DNA from 4 places in the Citrobacter sp. FDAARGOS_156 genome. Region 2 is predicted to be linked to each of the others. Evidence: predicted binding sites of a transcription regulator. Region 2 holds the regulator's gene; each other region holds the start of a gene.

Region 1 (4,446 bases), 520 kb from region 2:
AAAGCCCTCCAGCATGACGCTGTCGCGCGGCGGGATCAGCGTCTCCCAGACTTGTTCATCACGCACCCGGGTACGGTACAGGCCGAAATTTTTACCCTGACGGTTGGAACGCAGATAAAACGTATGTTGATAGTGATCGAGACTGTATTCATGGTCTTTCCGGCGCGCCAAAAAGACCAGTGGCTCCGCATCAGCCAGTTCTGCATCAATGAGCATAACCTCACTGGTGGTTGCACTCGCAATATGAATAACAACATAGTGCTGTGAGGTGGTTTTATGCAGACTGACATAAAACATATCATCGGCTTCTTCATATACCAGCTCATCCAGTGATGATGGCGAGCCTACGGTATGCCGCCAGACCTGAAACGGCAGCAATGTGGTTTCATGCTTGCGGACATAATAGAAAGTCTGCGAGTCGTTGGCCCAGACTAATTCCGGCTCGACGTTTTCAAGTACCTCCGGGTACCAGTTACCCGTTTGTAAGTTGCGAAAACGCACGCCATATTGCCGGCGGGACAGATAATCCTCAGCCAGCGCCATAATGGTGTTATCCGGGGATATCGCCAGTCCTCCCAGCGTATAAAACTCACTGTGGGCCGCGCGCTGGTTACCATCCAACAAGGTGTCCCATTCATCCCACTCTTCACTGAAGGCAGACTGACGTTGATAAATGGCATATTCGCACCCCGGTTCATAGAGATGGCGATAGCGGTACCCATTTTTCACATACGGTGCAGACACATCCTGAGGGGGAATACGGTCGATAATCTCTTTCAGAACACGATCCTGCAAAGCTTGCTGCGAAGCCATCACCTGGCGGCCATATGCATTTTCTTGTTGCAGGTAATTCAGTACTTCTGGTTGCGAGCGGGTGTCATCTCGCAACCAGTAATAATTATCAACGCGGGTGTCGCCATGCTGCGTCATGGCGTGGGGAATACGAGGAGCTTTAGGTAGCATGTCATTGTTCTTTTGCTTAATCATCCTATAAGGGTGGCAAAAGTCAGCAATGATGCAAGCGAAACATGCGCCTTGGCGGTAACTATTTAACCCGGCAGGGCCTGTTTTTGTTCCTTAAGATCCTGCTCAATCCCTTCACGAACATCCTGCGGGATCTTCAACGCATCACCCAATGCATTCAGATAACTGCGTTCCATAAAGTGGTCGATATCAATCGCCGCACAGCTCAGGAAGTAAATTTCTAGCGCTTCTTCTTCGTTACGGATCCCCTGAGCCAGACGCTGAGGATCGAGTGGTTGTTCAATCGCACGTTCAATCAGAACGCGGCCCTGCTCTTCCACGCCCGCTTCACGGAGCTGCTGCTCAATAGCGCTACGTTCTTTGGCATCAATATGGCCATCGCTTTTCGCCGCAAAAACCAGCGCCAGAATCAGGCGTTCGGTTCGCTCATCCAGCGGTGAGCTTTGTGCACCAAACTGCGGCTCATCCTGATGCGCTGCGCGAACTTTATCCTTGTACTTGTTCCATAACACAGTCCCGGCAACCGCACCGCCGCCCACCAGAAGCGCGCTGGTGCCGTATTTACTCAGTAATTTACGAGAAGATTTGTTGGCAACCAGTAATCCTGCCAGACCGCCTAACGCGCCTGGAACGAGAAGTTTACTCAGCCCTTGCTCGCCAGAAGATGACGCGGAGGAACCCTTTTGCCCAAGAAGAGATTGTAGTTGATTTAGCCAGTTAGCCATTTTGCCCCTCAAGTACAGACGAATAATCATCAAAGCGTACCCGAGGGGATGTCAGGAAGTGTTCAGGTCATCAAAAGATGTGCAAATACCTCCGTTACTGCGGCTGATACTCCGCTGTTCCGGCTTTGCAGTCGACTTTTACCTGATAGTGAATATCCGCACTTTTACCGCGAACAGTCAGGGGGACAGACCATTTACCGTCTTTGCCCGTAATATCGGGCGTGTTTACCCAGGCGACCGGATCGGCTTGCCCGACGCGCTTTTGATCGTCAGCCCAGCGCGCGATGCGATTTTGTTGATAATCACGTTTCACGCTCGCCGCAATACCGTTAGCGTCCAGTCCCTCACACTTGGGGAACTGGACGTTTTTGCTTTCCATATTTGCCGCAAATACAGATACGCTGGCAGACAGCAGCAGCAGGCTCAATAACGTTCTTTTTTTATACATTCTTTTCTCCTTAATCTCCCCTTCGTCATTCAGATTGCCTGTAGCAACGGGAAATAACGTCAGGGATTGCACAATGATTCAGGGAAAAGCATGGTACAAAATATCAGGAGCGCAAGTCGCTTCAGGCCGCCTGGGTATCATCCTCAGCGTGCGCGTCGTTGTCGACCACCTGTGGAGAAGGCAGCTTGCCGTTTTTGAGGATGGCGCTTAGCACATCTTTTTGCTCAGCCAGCCACAGGGAAAGCGCTTCGCGCTGCTCGTCTTCAAGCGCTACCGGCGATTGCTCCAGCCATGTATCGAGCAAATCCGCTGTATCCAGCATTTTGTCATACGCATCGGCTTCCTTTTTGCTGGTAAACGACATTTTTTCCTCACCTTCCCGAATGACTACGTATTTAACTTCAACCGCCATTTTGCAGCCTCTTAAATTACCTGTATTTATGTACAGTATATTCTTTTTAAGCCCTGAAATCAACCTGGTAATAAAGACAGACGCAAACGTTTTCGTATATACTGCGCCCAGATAAAACAGGGGATTAATTTATGACGTTATTAGGCACAGCGCTGCGTCCAGCAGCAACGCGAGTGATGTTATTAGGTTCGGGAGAACTGGGTAAAGAGGTGGCAATTGAATGTCAACGCCTGGGTGTGGAAGTCATTGCCGTGGATCGTTACCCCGACGCGCCAGCGATGCACGTTGCTCATCGTTCCTACGTCATCAACATGTTGGATGGTGATGCATTACGCCAGCTCGTCGAGCGTGAAAAACCACATTATATCGTGCCGGAAATCGAGGCGATCGCCACGGATATGCTGGTAAAACTGGAGCAGGAAGGCCAGCGTGTCGTGCCATGTGCAAGAGCAACGCAACTGACCATGAACCGGGAAGGGATCCGTCGACTTGCCGCCGAAGAATTGTCTTTACCGACCTCTTCTTACCGCTTTGCTGACAGTGAAGTCCGCTTTCGCGAGGCCGTCGCTGAAATCGGCTATCCCTGCATCGTAAAACCGGTAATGAGTTCTTCCGGTAAAGGCCAGAGCTTTATCCGTTCAGCCGATCAGCTCGCTGCAGCCTGGGACTATGCTCAACAGGGCGGTCGGGCTGGTGCCGGACGCGTTATCGTCGAAGGCGTAGTGAATTTTGATTTTGAAATCACACTGCTTACCGTCAGCGCCATTGACGGCGTACATTTTTGCGCACCGGTTGGACATCGCCAGGAAGACGGCGACTATCGTGAATCCTGGCAGCCGCAGCAGATGAGTGAACTGGCACTGGCGCGCGCGCAGGAGATTGCCCGTAAGGTGGTGCTGGCGCTGGGAGGCCACGGACTGTTTGGGGTCGAACTGTTTGTCTGCGGTGATGAAGTGATTTTCAGCGAAGTCTCCCCTCGCCCTCACGACACGGGTATGGTGACGCTGATTTCTCAGGATCTGTCCGAGTTTGCCCTGCACGTGCGTGCATTCCTTGGTCTTCCCGTTGGCGCAATCCGCCAGTATGGGCCGTCAGCATCAGCGGTGATCCTGCCGCAGCTAAGCAGCCAAAACGTTACCTTTGATAATGTGGATGCTGCCGTTGGCGCGGGTTTGCAGATACGTCTGTTTGGTAAACCCGAAATCGACGGTACGCGTCGTTTAGGTGTCGTACTGGCAACTGCAGAAAGTGTTGAAGAAGCTGTTGATCGCGCAAAAAACGCGGCTTCACAGGTAAAAGTGACAGGTTAAAACCGGAGCCGTAGACCGGATGAGGCAGTAAAACCCCATCCGGCAAAGCCCGATATCGGCGCTAACGCCTCTTATCGGGCCTTCGGTTTACACGTTGATAGCTTACTGCTTCGCGCCTTCAACCGCTTCGCGAGCCAGTTTGGTGATACGATCGTAATCACCCGCTTCCAGCGCATCCGCCGGAACCAGCCAGGAACCGCCAATGCACAGTACGCTTTTCAGTGCCAGGTAGTCGCGGTAATTCGCTGGAGAGATACCACCGGTTGGGCAGAAACGGACCTGTGAGAACGGACCCGCAATCGCCTGCAGCGCTTTCGTACCGCCGTTCGCTTCAGCCGGGAAGAATTTGAACTCTTTCAAACCGTAGTCCATACCCAGCATCAGTTCAGAAACGGTGCTGATACCCGGGATCAACGGAATAGTGCCTTCAGTTGCGGCTTTCAGCAGCGGCTCGGTCAGACCCGGGCTGATGGCGAACTGTGCACCCGCTTCGGTGACTTCAGCCAGCTGTTGTGGATTCAGTACGGTACCCGCACCAACGATAGCATCCGGAACTTCTTTGGCGAT
Region 2 (4,446 bases):
GTAACCAGCGCCTGCCAGATAACCGAAGCCGCACAGACACCAACGGCCTGAATAAAGCGTAGCACCAGTAAGCCGGTGGCGTTTTCTACCCACAACATGCCCAGGCTGCCCAGCGCGAAGATGGATAAGCCCAGCAGCAAAATAGGTTTGCGACCATAGTGGTCAGAGAGTGGCCCCCACAAAAGTTGTGCGACGGCAAATCCCGCTAAGAACAAGCTAAGGCTGGCACTCACGGCAGAGGCGGGCGTCTGTAAATCGGACTGAATAGCCGCAAAGGCGGGCAAATACATATCCGTTGCCAGAAAACCCAGCACGCTAAGACCTGCCAGCCAGACTAAAAACCCTTTTCCCGGTTGCATTATCGTTTCTCTTTTTAGCAATAGAACATTGCCGCTGAGTGTAGTGAGTGTAATTCTCGCTGTGAAACGCTAATATTTGCTTACTGATTTCAAATTTTTTGCAGGCAGAATATGTGGTCTGAATATTCACTTGAGGTGGTTGATGCGGTGGCGCGTAACGGTAGCTTTAGTTCTGCTGCTCAGGAGTTGCACCGCGTACCTTCGGCGGTAAGCTACACAGTGCGTCAACTGGAAGAGTGGCTGGCTGTGCCACTTTTTGAACGTCGTCATCGGGACGTGGAATTAACGCCTGCTGGCGCGTGGTTTTTAAAAGAAGGCCGATCTGTTATCAAAAAAATGCAGATCACCCGTCAGCAATGTCAGCAAATTGCCAACGGCTGGCGCGGGCAGTTGGCGATTGCAGTCGATAACATTGTCCGCCCGGATCGTACCCGCCAGATGATCGTGGATTTCTACCGCCATTTCGATGATGTGGAACTTCTGGTCTTTCAGGAGGTGTTTAACGGCGTCTGGGACGCGCTTTCAGATGGTCGGGTGGAGTTAGCTATCGGAGCAACGCAGGCCATTCCGGTAGGGGGGCGCTATACGTTCCGGGATATGGGAATGCTAAGCTGGAGTTGCGTGGTGGCCAGTCATCATCCGTTGGCGGCAATGCCGGGACCGCTCAGTGACGATACGTTGCGCAACTGGCCATCGCTGGTACGCGAAGACACGTCCCGTACGCTGCCAAAGCGTATTACCTGGCTACTGGACAACCAAAAACGCGTCGTGGTGCCTGACTGGGAATCATCGGCCACCTGCTTGTCAGCCGGACTCTGTGTCGGGATGGTACCGACGCATTTTGCTAAACCGTGGATCGATAGCGGAAAATGGGTGGCGTTACAGCTGGAAAATCCGTTCCCGGATGCCGCATGCTGTCTGACATGGCAACAGAACGATACGTCGCCGGCATTGAGCTGGCTGCTGGACTATTTAGGGGATAGCGAAACGCTGAACAAAGAGTGGCTGCGGGAGCCGGATGAGGCTCCCGCACAACAGTCTTAACGACGGTAATCGCGGAACGGGCCGTCGGCCACGGAGCGACGCTCTACCAGGCGTGGGTGTACCTCGATGGACTGCGATTCTTCACGTTTATTCACGATTCGGTCTAACAGCATGTTGAAGGCCGTTTCACCAAGTGAATCTTTTGGCTGATGGATGGTTGTCAGCGCAGGGGTGAAGTAACGGGCGTTGCGCACGTTGTCGTAACCGATAACTGAGATATCCTGCGGCACGCGCAGTCCCATCTCATCTGCGGCACACAGCGCACCCATCGCCATAATATCGCCACCACAGAATACGGCGGTTGGGCGATGTGACTGGGAGATGATTTGCTGCATAGCGCGGTAGCCGGATTCAGGCTCAAAATCACCCTGGACAATCCAGTTGTCAGGCACTTTAATCAGCGCTTCTTCCATCGCTTTCATGAAGCCAGCCAGGCGGCCTGCGCCGGTATTACGCTCCATAGGTCCTGGGATCACGCCGATCTCACGATGACCGCGTTCAATCAGATACCGGCCTGCCATGTAACCGCCTTCGAAAGCGTTATCAATGACGGTATCGGTAAAGTCGGCTTTTGCTTCGCCCCAGTCCATAACCACCATGGGAATATGGCGATACTCTTCGAGCATGGAAAGCAGTGATTCCGGATATTCTGAACACATTACCAGCAAGCCATCTACGCGCTTTTGCGCCATCATAGACAGATAAGCCTGCTGTTTTTCGAGACTGTTCCAGGCGTTGCCCAAAATCAGGGTGTAGCCTTTCTGGAAACAATTTTTCTCAACGGCCTCGATAATTTCGGCGAAATAGGCCGCTTCGCTGCTGGTTGCCAACAAACCGATCGATTTGGTGTGATTCACCTTCAGGCTACGTGCAACTGCGCTAGGGGAGTAGTGCAGCTCTTTGATCGCTGCCCAGACAGCGTTGCGCGTTTCTTCAGCGACAAAGCGCGTTTTGTTAATTACGTGTGATACGGTTGTAGTGGAAACGTTTGCTCGCTTCGCTACATCTTTAATAGTTGCCATTACATCTCACTCCAGACCATATCCTAAGCTCCTGAGAATACTCCAGGTAAACGTTTGCCTTCACACACCCTCAACGCAACGTCAGGGTTGCGGCACGCCGGGAAAACGACACGGAACGTCAGGAAGGGGTCAATGGCCGGTACGCTAATCAAGTAAGCGTGGAATTTTGTCTGATCTTAACGAAAAGGGGAAGAGTTAAAAGCAGTTATCAATATAAATCGTGAGAGATTTTTGCTTTCAAGTGTGTAAAAATGCGCAATATCACTTTTTGTGTGGGAATAAAAAGGAGAAAACTTGATGAGCACCGATCTGAAATTTTCGTTAGTAACGACCATAATTGTTCTGGGCCTGATTGTCGCGGGTGGCCTGACTGCAGCACTGCACTGATTTCCCCCGAGGGAGTTCGCTCTCCCTCATCCTTTCTGCTTGCCTTTTCCGTCCTATTTTTTGCAAATAAGCAAAAGTCTTTTGCAGTTTTGTTAACTTTATTAATTTTGCGATCAATGTCATGCTTTTGACTCTTATGATGTGTCGTGCCAAGGCTCGACGTTACGGAGTCGATAGATGAAACTAAATTATCCTTTACTGGCGCTGGCGATAGGTGCGTTTGGCATTGGAACGACCGAATTTTCTCCTATGGGGTTGCTACCCGTCATTGCCAAAGGCGTGGATGTATCCATTCCGGCCGCAGGGATGTTAATCAGCGCGTATGCGGTAGGCGTGATGGTTGGCGCCCCGCTGATGACATTACTGCTGTCCCATCGTGCGCGTCGCAATGCGCTTATCTTCCTGATGGCCATTTTTACGTTGGGTAATGTACTTTCGGCGATATCTCCGGATTACACGACGCTGATGCTGTCGCGCATTTTGACCAGTCTTAACCACGGGGCATTTTTCGGCCTTGGCTCTGTGGTTGCCGCAAGCGTGGTGCCCAAACACAAACAGGCCAGTGCCGTAGCAACTATGTTTATGGGGTTAACAATTGCCAATATTGGCGGTGTTCCCGCAGCAACCTGGCTTGGGGAAACCATCGGCTGGCGTATGTCCTTTATGGCGACGGCGGGACTGGGTGTTATCGCCATGGTCAGCCTGTTCTTCTCATTACCCAAAGGTGGGGCAGGAGAGCGCCCGGATGTCCGCAGCGAACTGGCGGTACTCATGCGTCCGCAGGTGTTGTCGGCTCTGCTGACGACCGTTCTGGGGGCCGGGGCGATGTTTACGCTTTATACCTACATCTCACCCGTGCTGCATAGCATTACTCATGCTACACCGGCGTTTGTCACCGCTATGCTGGTGCTGATTGGCGTTGGGTTCTCTATCGGTAACTATCTGGGGGGTAAACTGGCTGACCGTTCGGTTAACGGTACGCTGAAAGGCTTTTTACTGTTGCTGATGATTATTATGCTGGCGATACCTTTCCTTGCGCGTAATGAGCTGGGTGCGGCCGTGAGTATGGTGGTGTGGGGTGCAGCAACGTTTGCGGTGGTTCCGCCGCTGCAGATGCGTGTGATGCGCGTTGCCAGCGAGGCGCCTGGATTGTCATCGTCAGTTAATATTGGCGCGTTTAATCTGGGGAATGCCCTGGGAGCGGCGGCTGGTGGGGCGGTAATTTCCGGAGGGTTGGGCTACAGTTTCGTACCGGTAATGGGGGCGATTGTGGCGGGACTTGCGCTACTGCTGGTCTTTGTCTCGGCAAGGAAACAAGCGGAAGAAGTCTGCAACGCAACGAATTAAAAACAAAAACGCAGAAGGGAAACCCTTCTGCGTTGTCATCTTATGCTGCGAAGTTTTTCGCAACAAATTCCCAGTTCACCAGTGCCCAGAAGTGTTCCAGGTAGCCAGGACGGGCATTACGATAATCGATGTAGTAAGCATGTTCCCACACGTCAACGGTCATCAGCGGCGTCGCGTCAGTCGTCAGCGGTGTACCTGCGTTGGAGGTGGACACGATAGCCAGTTTGCCATCCGTTCCTTTGACCAGCCAGGTCCAGCCAGAACCGAAATTCTTGATAGCGGCATCG
Region 3 (4,446 bases), 1.2 Mb from region 2:
GCGGAGAGCTGCAACAACTCGAATAGAGTAAACGATAGCGTCTGTGTATAATGCGCCCGCTTTGATTACTGGAGTTACCCCTTTGTCTGAAGTTGAATTTAGCCACGAATACTGGATGCGTCATGCTTTAACGCTGGCTAAGCGCGCCTGGGATGAGCGTGAAGTCCCGGTGGGTGCGGTATTGGTACATAACAACCGCGTTATTGGCGAAGGCTGGAACCGACCGATTGGCCATCATGATCCTACCGCCCACGCTGAAATCATGGCGTTGCGCCAGGGCGGTCTGGTGCTACAAAACTACCGTCTGCTGGATGCAACGTTGTATGTCACACTGGAGCCGTGCGTGATGTGCGCAGGCGCGATGGTCCATAGCCGTATCGGTCGGGTGGTTTTTGGCGCACGCGATGCGAAAACGGGCGCTGCCGGGTCATTAATGGATGTGCTGCATCACCCTGGAATGAATCATCGGGTTGACGTGATCGAAGGGGTGTTACGCGATGAATGCGCCACGCTGCTCAGTGATTTCTTTCGCATGCGTCGGCAGGAAATCAAAGCGTTGAAAAAATCTGCCAATCAGTAAATACCAATCAGACTACTTGTCCTCTTTCTTCTGTGCTGAAAACAGCAGAGAAGGGGAGTGCGACAGATAGTTTGACGACGTCTGAGTCAGAAACGCTGAAAGCGGAAATTTATCTTTACCTAACAGCTCAGCCGGTGACACAGCCGGGTAATCCTGCGCCAGTTGCTGCGTTTCCTGCGCCTGTTTTTCTTTCTCCTGCAGATACCCCACCAGGCTAATCTGGTATTTACGGATGTTTTCCACATAGGCGTAGGCTTCGTGACCGCGCGCATAGCCATAGGTCAACTTGTTGTAATACGGCTTTTGGCTGAGCAGCGGCAGACGCTGTTTTACGTCGGACCAACTGTTCGGATTACCTTTGGTTTTCACCGTCAGCGCCCGGGCATCCAGCATGTGCGCATAACCCATGTTGTAGGCGGCAAGCGCAAACCAGATACGTTCCCCTTCGGGGACGGTATCCGGCACTTTGCTCATCATGTCCTGCAAATACCGCGCGCCGCCGCTGATGCTCTGCTCGGCATCGGTACGGTCAGTTAGCCCGAGACTCTGGGCGGTATTTTTGGTCAGCATCATCAGCCCGCGTACACCGGTCGGGGAAGTCGCCTGCGCGTCCCAGTGTGACTCCTGATAGGATATTGCGGCGAGCAGTCGCCAGTCTATCTCCTGCGCATACTTCTCAAAAAGCGGCTTGAGGTCCGGCAACACGCTGTCTACGGAGCGCAAAAAGGTGCGGGTATCAACATAGTCAAAATCATCGCCATGCCCAAGGTACTTTTCTTCCAGTCGCGCAAGCGAGCCGTCTTCATTCATGGTATTGAAGAAATCCAGCAGGGCAGCAGACAGCGTATTGTCATCGTCCAGACGACTGAACCAGGTCACCGGCTGTTCGTCAGAGACGTCCAGCGCCACGGCCAGCTCAGGATGAACGCGCTGATATAAGCTGATGGCAACGGAATCGGCAATGGTGTAATCCAGCTTACCGGCGATGACATCATCAAGCAGTTCAGTGGTGCCCTTTTTCTCATCAACTTTCCAGCTCAGGTCCGGGTATTTTTTTTCTTTTAGCTGCTGTAGGTCGTTAACCACCACATGCCCCGGGGCGATAGTCAGTTGGTTTTCGTTCACGGTGGCAAGCGTACGCGGGCGGTATTGCCCAACCCGATACACCAGTTGTTGCGATACGGAATAGTAGGTCGGGCCTGGCTGGTAATTTTTAACGCGCTCGCTGTTATACACCAGACCAGCGGCTAACAGATCGGCATTACCGTTATCCAGGTCGTCAAAAAGCTGGCTGATGTTCTGGCGTACGGAGATTTTCAGCTTCACACCCAGGTAGTTGGCGAAGGCTTTGGTCAGTTCGTAATCCAGGCCAAACTTTTTCCCATTAAGCGTGGCGTAAGTGAGCGGTGAGTCGATGGTACTGACGCGCAGCTCTCCCCGCGACTGAATGGCGGCGATACGATTGTCGGCTTTACCGAACCAGGGGATAGATGGCCAGAGGGCCGCTGCCAACAACAGCGTCAAAATACCGATGAACAGATAATTAATCTTTAATTTTTTCAATTAGTTAATTCTCTGAACCGTACGTTGTCTCTGCGTGCTGTGGTATTGATTAAGAAGTGAAGTCGTCATTAATGAGCGGCATTTTGCTTAAACTTGCGCCAGTTGGCAACTTATTCAGAAACCAGACCGCATTTGATGATAAGAAGAGGCCGTGATTTTATTTCGACGCAAACGGTTTCGTCGGCGCGCCAGATTCTTTATAATGACGCCCGTTTCCCCCACTTGGGCACACCGAAAGCTTAGAAGACGAGAGACTTATGATGGAAATTCTGCGTGGTTCACCTGCACTGTCTGCATTCCGTATTAACAAACTGCTGGCACGTTTTCAGGCTGCCAACCTCCAGGTCCACAATATTTACGCCGAGTACGTCCATTTTGCCGATCTGAATGCACCATTGAATGAGGATGAGCGCGCGCAACTTGCACGTCTGCTGAAATATGGTCCTGCTCTTCACAGCCACGCCCCTGAAGGCAAACTGCTGCTGGTCACGCCTCGCCCGGGTACCATTTCCCCGTGGTCTTCTAAAGCGACTGATATTGCCCATAACTGCGGCCTGCAACAGATTAGCCGCCTGGAACGTGGCATTGCCTGGTATGTTGAGGCCTCCACGTTGACCGCTGAGCAGTGGCTGACGGTTGCCGATATTTTGCACGACCGCATGATGGAAACGGTTTTCTCTGCGCTGAGCGATGCTGAAAAACTGTTTGTTCATCACCAGCCTGCGCCGGTTTCCAGCGTTGATCTGCTTGGTGAGGGACGCCAGGCGCTGATCGACGCTAACCTGCGTCTGGGCCTGGCGCTGGCGGAAGACGAAATCGACTATCTGCAGGATGCGTTTACCAAACTGGGACGCAACCCGAACGACATTGAACTGTACATGTTCGCGCAGGCTAACTCCGAGCACTGCCGCCACAAGATTTTTAACGCCGACTGGGTTATCGATGGTAAACAACAGCCTAAGTCGCTGTTCAAGATGATCAAGAATACCTTCGAAACCACGCCGGACCACGTGCTGTCTGCCTATAAAGACAACGCCGCGGTAATGGAAGGTTCTGAAGTGGGCCGCTATTTTGCCGACCACAAAACTGGCCGCTACGATTTCCATCAGGAACCAGCCCACATCCTGATGAAGGTAGAAACTCATAACCACCCGACGGCTATCTCTCCGTGGCCAGGTGCGGCAACCGGCTCTGGCGGTGAAATTCGCGATGAAGGCGCAACCGGGCGCGGTGCGAAACCGAAAGCCGGGCTGGTAGGCTTCTCCGTCTCCAACCTGCGTATTCCTGGCTTTGAACAGCCTTGGGAAGAGGACTTTGGTAAGCCGGATCGTATTGTCACCGCGCTCGACATCATGACCGAAGGCCCGCTGGGTGGTGCTGCGTTTAACAACGAATTTGGTCGCCCTGCGCTGACGGGCTACTTCCGCACCTATGAAGAAAAGGTCAACAGCCATAACGGCGAAGAGCTGCGCGGTTACCATAAACCGATCATGCTGGCAGGCGGGATCGGCAATATCCGTGCCGATCACGTGCAGAAGGGCGAGATCGTCGTTGGCGCCAAGCTGATCGTCCTCGGCGGTCCGGCGATGAACATCGGTCTTGGCGGTGGGGCTGCATCATCTATGGCTTCCGGTCAGTCTGATGCCGATCTTGATTTCGCTTCTGTACAGCGCGACAACCCGGAAATGGAACGTCGCTGCCAGGAAGTTATCGACCGTTGCTGGCAGATGGGCGATGCCAACCCGATTCTGTTTATCCATGACGTTGGTGCGGGCGGCCTGTCTAACGCCATGCCGGAGCTGGTCAGCGACGGCGGCCGCGGCGGTAAGTTCCAGCTGCGTGACATCCTCAGCGACGAGCCGGGTATGAGCCCGCTGGAAATCTGGTGTAACGAATCCCAGGAGCGCTATGTGCTGGCGGTTGCCGCCGATCAATTGCCGCTGTTTGACGAACTGTGTAAGCGTGAGCGCGCGCCGTATGCGGTGATCGGTGAAGCCACCGAAGAACAGCATCTGACCTTGAGCGACAGCCACTTCGACAATCAACCGATCGACATGCCGCTCGATGTGTTGTTGGGCAAAACACCGAAAATGACCCGCGATGTGCAGACGCTGAAAGCCAAAGGCGATGCCCTGAATCGTGGTGAAATCTCGATTGCAGATGCGGTTAACCGTGTGCTGCATCTGCCGACTGTTGCTGAAAAAACGTTCCTCGTGACTATCGGCGACCGTACCGTTACCGGTATGGTGGCGCGCGATCAGATGGTGGGGCCATGGCAGATCCCGGTCGCCAACTGCGCGGTC
Region 4 (4,446 bases), 490 kb from region 2:
CACTCCGGGTTGCGCAAGCAAACACAGTGCGGCATTTTCACCCGGCTCTACCACTAACAGATTTACCTGTTCTTCGGTATCGCTTAAATCCACACAGGCGGCGTCACCCACGGTTGGCGACCAGTTAATACCGTGCGCAACAAAGTGCCAGCTTTTTGGCATTTGCGGTTTAAGATACCGAATAGCCACCAGCGCATTTAGCACCAGTTCCGCTTTTTGTTCTTTAGCTAAATCCAGATAACGGCATTTTTCTTCGAAGGAGAAATAAAGCGCGGCGTCATCAACACAAAAACCAGATGGAGAAAAAGCATCAGGCGTGAGCATTTTACGCGCAAAACGCGAGCGGAATAACATGCCATTGGCTAAATCGAGCATCATACGATCGTGCTCTTCATCATAATACCAGCGCCAGTTATCGTCGGGTTTAATTCGCATCAGTTTCTCTCCTTTCCTTAATCATCGCCATTACGACAGTATCCTTTTGCCGCTTCGTTTATTGCCTTAATAATAAAAGCTCAGAATGTTTAAATAAGCAACAGTAAAGGAATATAAAACAACCAGGGCCAGAAATAAAGCCCTGGTTGTCGGATTAAGGCATAGATCAGATATTGCTGACGATTTCTTTAATCAACGGCGGACCTTTAAAAATAAAGCCCGAATAAATCTGTACGAGGCTTGCGCCGGCAGCCATTTTTTCCCGCGCGGCAATCACCGAGTCGATCCCGCCAACACCAATAATTGGCAACTGCCCTTTTAATTCCTGAGACAACTGGCGAATAATTTCTGTACTTTTTAATTGTAACGGTCGCCCGCTCAGGCCACCCATTTGATCGCAGTTTTTCATTCCCTGAACGAGAGAACGATCGAGCGTGGTGTTAGTCGCAATTACGCCATCAATATTATGACGAACTAAACTGTCAGCAACCTGGATCAGTTCTTCCACAGAAAGATCCGGCGCGATCTTTACCGCCACTGGAACATATTTATGGTGGATCGCTTGCAGATCATTTTGCTTATTTTTAATTGCCGTCAGGAGATCGTCTAGCGCCTCGCCGTATTGCAGCGTACGTAATCCCGGCGTATTCGGTGAAGAGATATTAATCGCGATATAACCCGCATAAGCATAGACTTTTTCCATACAAATCAGATAGTCATCTTTGCCGTTCTCTACTGGGGTATCTTTATTCTTACCTATATTAATCCCCAGAATACCGTCAAAATGCGATTTTTTAACGTTCTCAACCAGGTTATCAACCCCGTGGTTATTAAACCCCATACGGTTTATCAAACCTTCTGCATCGACCAGACGGAACAGACGCGGTTTATCGTTACCCGGCTGAGGACGCGGCGTCACGGTACCTATTTCAATTGAGCCGAATCCCATCGCGCCAAGTGCATCAATGCACTCCCCGTCTTTATCCAGTCCGGCAGCAAGACCGAGCGGGTTTTTAAACGTCAGCCCCATACAGGTAACCGGTTTTGCAGGTACCTTCTGGCGGACAAGCGCTTCAAGCGGCGTGCCGGTAATGCGACGTAACTGCTGGAATGTCAATTCATGAGCGCGCTCTGGATCGAGCTGAAAAAGGGCTTTACGAACGAAGGGGTAGTACATGAACTCTCCTGGATTCCCGGTGTGCAAACCGGGGGCGTATTATGTGCGATCGCGAGCAAAAAGGGAATTGACCTGCGGCAATAAATAGCAATCGTTTTCCTGGCCCCTGCCTTTTTATTCAATTTCCAACTTTTCTATCCCGTATAAATCATTTCGATAAACAAAATCTCTCTGCCAGACTGCATAAATTGTTATCAATGTTAACTAAAAGCAAACAATTAGTTATAAGGAGAGGTTGAAATTATGCGCGTCATTACTCTGGCGGGAAGCCCACGCTTTCCCTCTCGCTCCAGCGCGTTACTGGAATATGCCCGAGAAAAACTCAACAGTCATGATGTCGAAGTCTTTCACTGGAACCTGCATAACTTTGCCCCGGAAGACCTAATCTATGCCCGTTTTGACAGTCCGGCGTTGAAGACATTTATTGAACAACTGCAAGATGCTGACGGGCTGATTGTCGCCACGCCGGTCTACAAAGCCGCTTACTCTGGCGCACTGAAAACGCTGCTCGATCTGCTCCCCGAGCGGGCGCTGGAAGGAAAAGTGGTGTTGCCGCTGGCGACCGGCGGCAGCGTGGCGCATTTACTGGCCGTCGATTACGCGCTGAAACCGGTACTGAGTGCGTTAAAAGCCCAGGAGATCCTGCACGGCGTATTTGCCGATGATTCGCAGGTCATCGATTATCAGCATAAACCGCAGTTTACGCCCAACCTGCAGCAGCGCATGGATAGTGCGCTCGACACCTTCTGGCTGGCATTGCATCGTCGCGATATCCAACTCCCTCAACTGAATGCCCTGCGAGGTGCCGCCCATGCTTAATCTGCTCAAACGTCACACGTCGTGGTTCACACTGGCTGGGCTGCTGTCACTGTCAACGCTGGCGCACGCCGCAGAACCTGCGCCCGATGCTCTACGCATTGGTTATCAGAAAGGGAGCGTCAGCATGGTGTTGGCAAAAAGCCATCAATTGTTGGAGAAACGCTACCCGCAAACCAAAATCTCGTGGGTTGAGTTCCCTGCCGGGCCACAAATGCTGGAAGCGCTCAATATCGGCAGTATCGATCTCGGCAGTACGGGTGACATTCCACCCATTTTCGCCCAGGCCGCGGGGGCAGATCTGGTTTACGTGGGCGTTGAGCCCCCCAAACCGAAAGCTGAAGTGATTCTGGTGCCGAAAAATAGCCCGATCCAGAACGTCGCGCAGCTTAAAGGACATAAAGTCGCTTTCCAGAAAGGTTCCAGCGCCCACAATTTACTGCTCCGTGCACTGCAACAGGCTGGGCTGAAATTTACCGATATTCAACCGACTTATCTGACGCCAGCCGATGCGCGAGCGGCCTTCCAGCAAGGAAACGTTGATGCATGGGCTATCTGGGATCCCTACTATTCCGCCGCGTTATTGCAAGGTGATGTACGCGTGCTGAAAGACGGCTCAGACCTCAAGCAAACCGGTTCGTTTTATCTCGCCGCACGTCCTTATGCCGAAAAAAATGGCGCTTTTATTCTTGGCGTACTGAATACCTTTAGCCAGGCCGATGCGTTAACCCTCAGCCAGCGCCAGCAAAGCATTGCCCTGCTGGCTAAAACCATGGGCCTGCCTGAGCCGGTAATTGCCTCTTATCTGGATCACCGCCCGCCAACCACCATTACGCCCGTCAGCGACTCTGTTGCTGCGCTACAGCAACAAACCGCGGATCTGTTTTATGACAACCGTCTGGTGCCGAAAAAAATCGATATTCGCCAGCGTATCTGGCAACCCACTCAGCAGGCAGGAGAAAAATTATGAGTCTGAACATGTTCTGGTTTTTACCCACCCACGGTGACGGTCATTATCTTGGAACGGAAGAAGGTTCGCGCCCGGTCGATCACGGATATCTGCAACAAATTGCGCAAACGGCCGACCGTCTGGGGTTTACCGGCGTGCTGATCCCCACCGGTCGCTCCTGCGAAGATGCCTGGCTGGTCGCCGCCTCGATGATCCCGGTCACCCAGCGGTTAAAATTTTTGGTCGCGCTACGCCCAAGCGTCACCTCGCCGACGGTTGCCGCGCGTCAGGCAGCAACGCTCGACAGGCTTTCTAATGGTCGGGCGCTATTTAACCTGGTGACCGGCAGCGATCCGCAGGAGTTGGCTGGCGACGGCGTGTTCCTCGATCACACCGAGCGCTATGAAGCCTCTGGCGAATTTACTCAGGTCTGGCGGCGCTTGCTGCAAGGTGAAACGGTGGATTTCAACGGCAAACATATTCATGTTCGCGGGGCAAAACTGTTCTTCCCGCCGATCCAGCGGCCACATCCTCCACTCTATTTCGGCGGCTCGTCTGACGTCGCACAAGATCTGGCCGCCGAACAGGTTGATCTCTACCTGACCTGGGGCGAACCGCCTGAACAGGTGAAAGCGAAGATTGAACAGGTGCGGGCCAAAGCAGCGGCGCGCGGGCGCAAGATCCGCTTTGGTATTCGTCTGCATGTGATCGTACGGGAGACAACACAAGAGGCGTGGCAGGCTGCGGATCGTCTGATAGCCCATCTGGATGACGACACCATCGCCAAAGCCCAGGCCGCCTTCTTAAAAACGGATTCGGTTGGTCAGCAGCGAATGGCTGCACTGCACAACGGTAAACGCGACAAACTGGAAATTAGCCCGAACCTGTGGGCAGGGGTAGGACTGGTACGCGGTGGCGCAGGGACCGCACTGGTTGGAGATGGTCCTACGGTCGCAGCGCGTATTAACGAGTATGCCGCGCTGGGAATCGACAGCTTTGTGCTGTCCGGGTATCCGCATCTGGAAGAGGCATACAGGGTTGGTGAGCTGCTGTTCCCGCATCTGGATGT

What was found. Region 2 encodes PurR, which represses purine synthesis genes. Its sites were predicted from a motif close to CANGCAAACGTTTGCNTG; they were not measured.
Region 1: the regulator PurR is predicted to act here: its motif matches at 2,649-2,666, upstream of purT (formate-dependent phosphoribosylglycinamide formyltransferase).
Region 3: the regulator PurR is predicted to act here: its motif matches at 2,308-2,325, upstream of purL (phosphoribosylformylglycinamidine synthase).
Region 4: the regulator PurR is predicted to act here: its motif matches at 1,697-1,714, upstream of pyrD (quinone-dependent dihydroorotate dehydrogenase).

Annotation. Positions count from the first base shown of each region.
Region 1 is NZ_CP014030.2:3,000,001-3,004,446, forward strand. Features, by position in the region: gene ptrB (oligopeptidase B) at 1-963, opposite strand, end outside; gene AL515_RS14705 (tellurite resistance TerB family protein) at 1,050-1,709, opposite strand; gene yebF (protein YebF) at 1,804-2,157, opposite strand; gene yebG (DNA damage-inducible protein YebG) at 2,279-2,569, opposite strand; gene purT (formate-dependent phosphoribosylglycinamide formyltransferase) at 2,701-3,879, shown strand; gene kdgA (bifunctional 4-hydroxy-2-oxoglutarate aldolase/2-dehydro-3-deoxy-phosphogluconate aldolase) at 3,982-4,446, opposite strand, start outside.
Region 2 is NZ_CP014030.2:2,480,739-2,485,184, forward strand. Features, by position in the region: gene punC (purine nucleoside transporter PunC) at 1-359, opposite strand, end outside; gene punR (DNA-binding transcriptional activator PunR) at 471-1,403, shown strand; gene purR (HTH-type transcriptional repressor PurR) at 1,400-2,425, opposite strand; gene cydH (cytochrome bd-I accessory subunit CydH) at 2,723-2,812, shown strand; gene AL515_RS12075 (MFS transporter) at 2,990-4,159, shown strand; gene sodB (superoxide dismutase [Fe]) at 4,200-4,446, opposite strand, start outside.
Region 3 is NZ_CP014030.2:3,682,003-3,686,448, reverse strand. Features, by position in the region: gene yfhb (phosphatidylglycerophosphatase C) at 1-26, shown strand, start outside; gene tadA (tRNA adenosine(34) deaminase TadA) at 116-580, shown strand; gene mltF (membrane-bound lytic murein transglycosylase MltF) at 593-2,143, opposite strand; gene purL (phosphoribosylformylglycinamidine synthase) at 2,401-4,446, shown strand, end outside.
Region 4 is NZ_CP014030.2:1,990,899-1,995,344, reverse strand. Features, by position in the region: gene zapC (cell division protein ZapC) at 1-435, opposite strand, end outside; gene pyrD (quinone-dependent dihydroorotate dehydrogenase) at 602-1,612, opposite strand; gene ssuE (NADPH-dependent FMN reductase) at 1,856-2,431, shown strand; gene AL515_RS09625 (sulfonate ABC transporter substrate-binding protein) at 2,424-3,398, shown strand; gene ssuD (FMNH2-dependent alkanesulfonate monooxygenase) at 3,395-4,446, shown strand, end outside.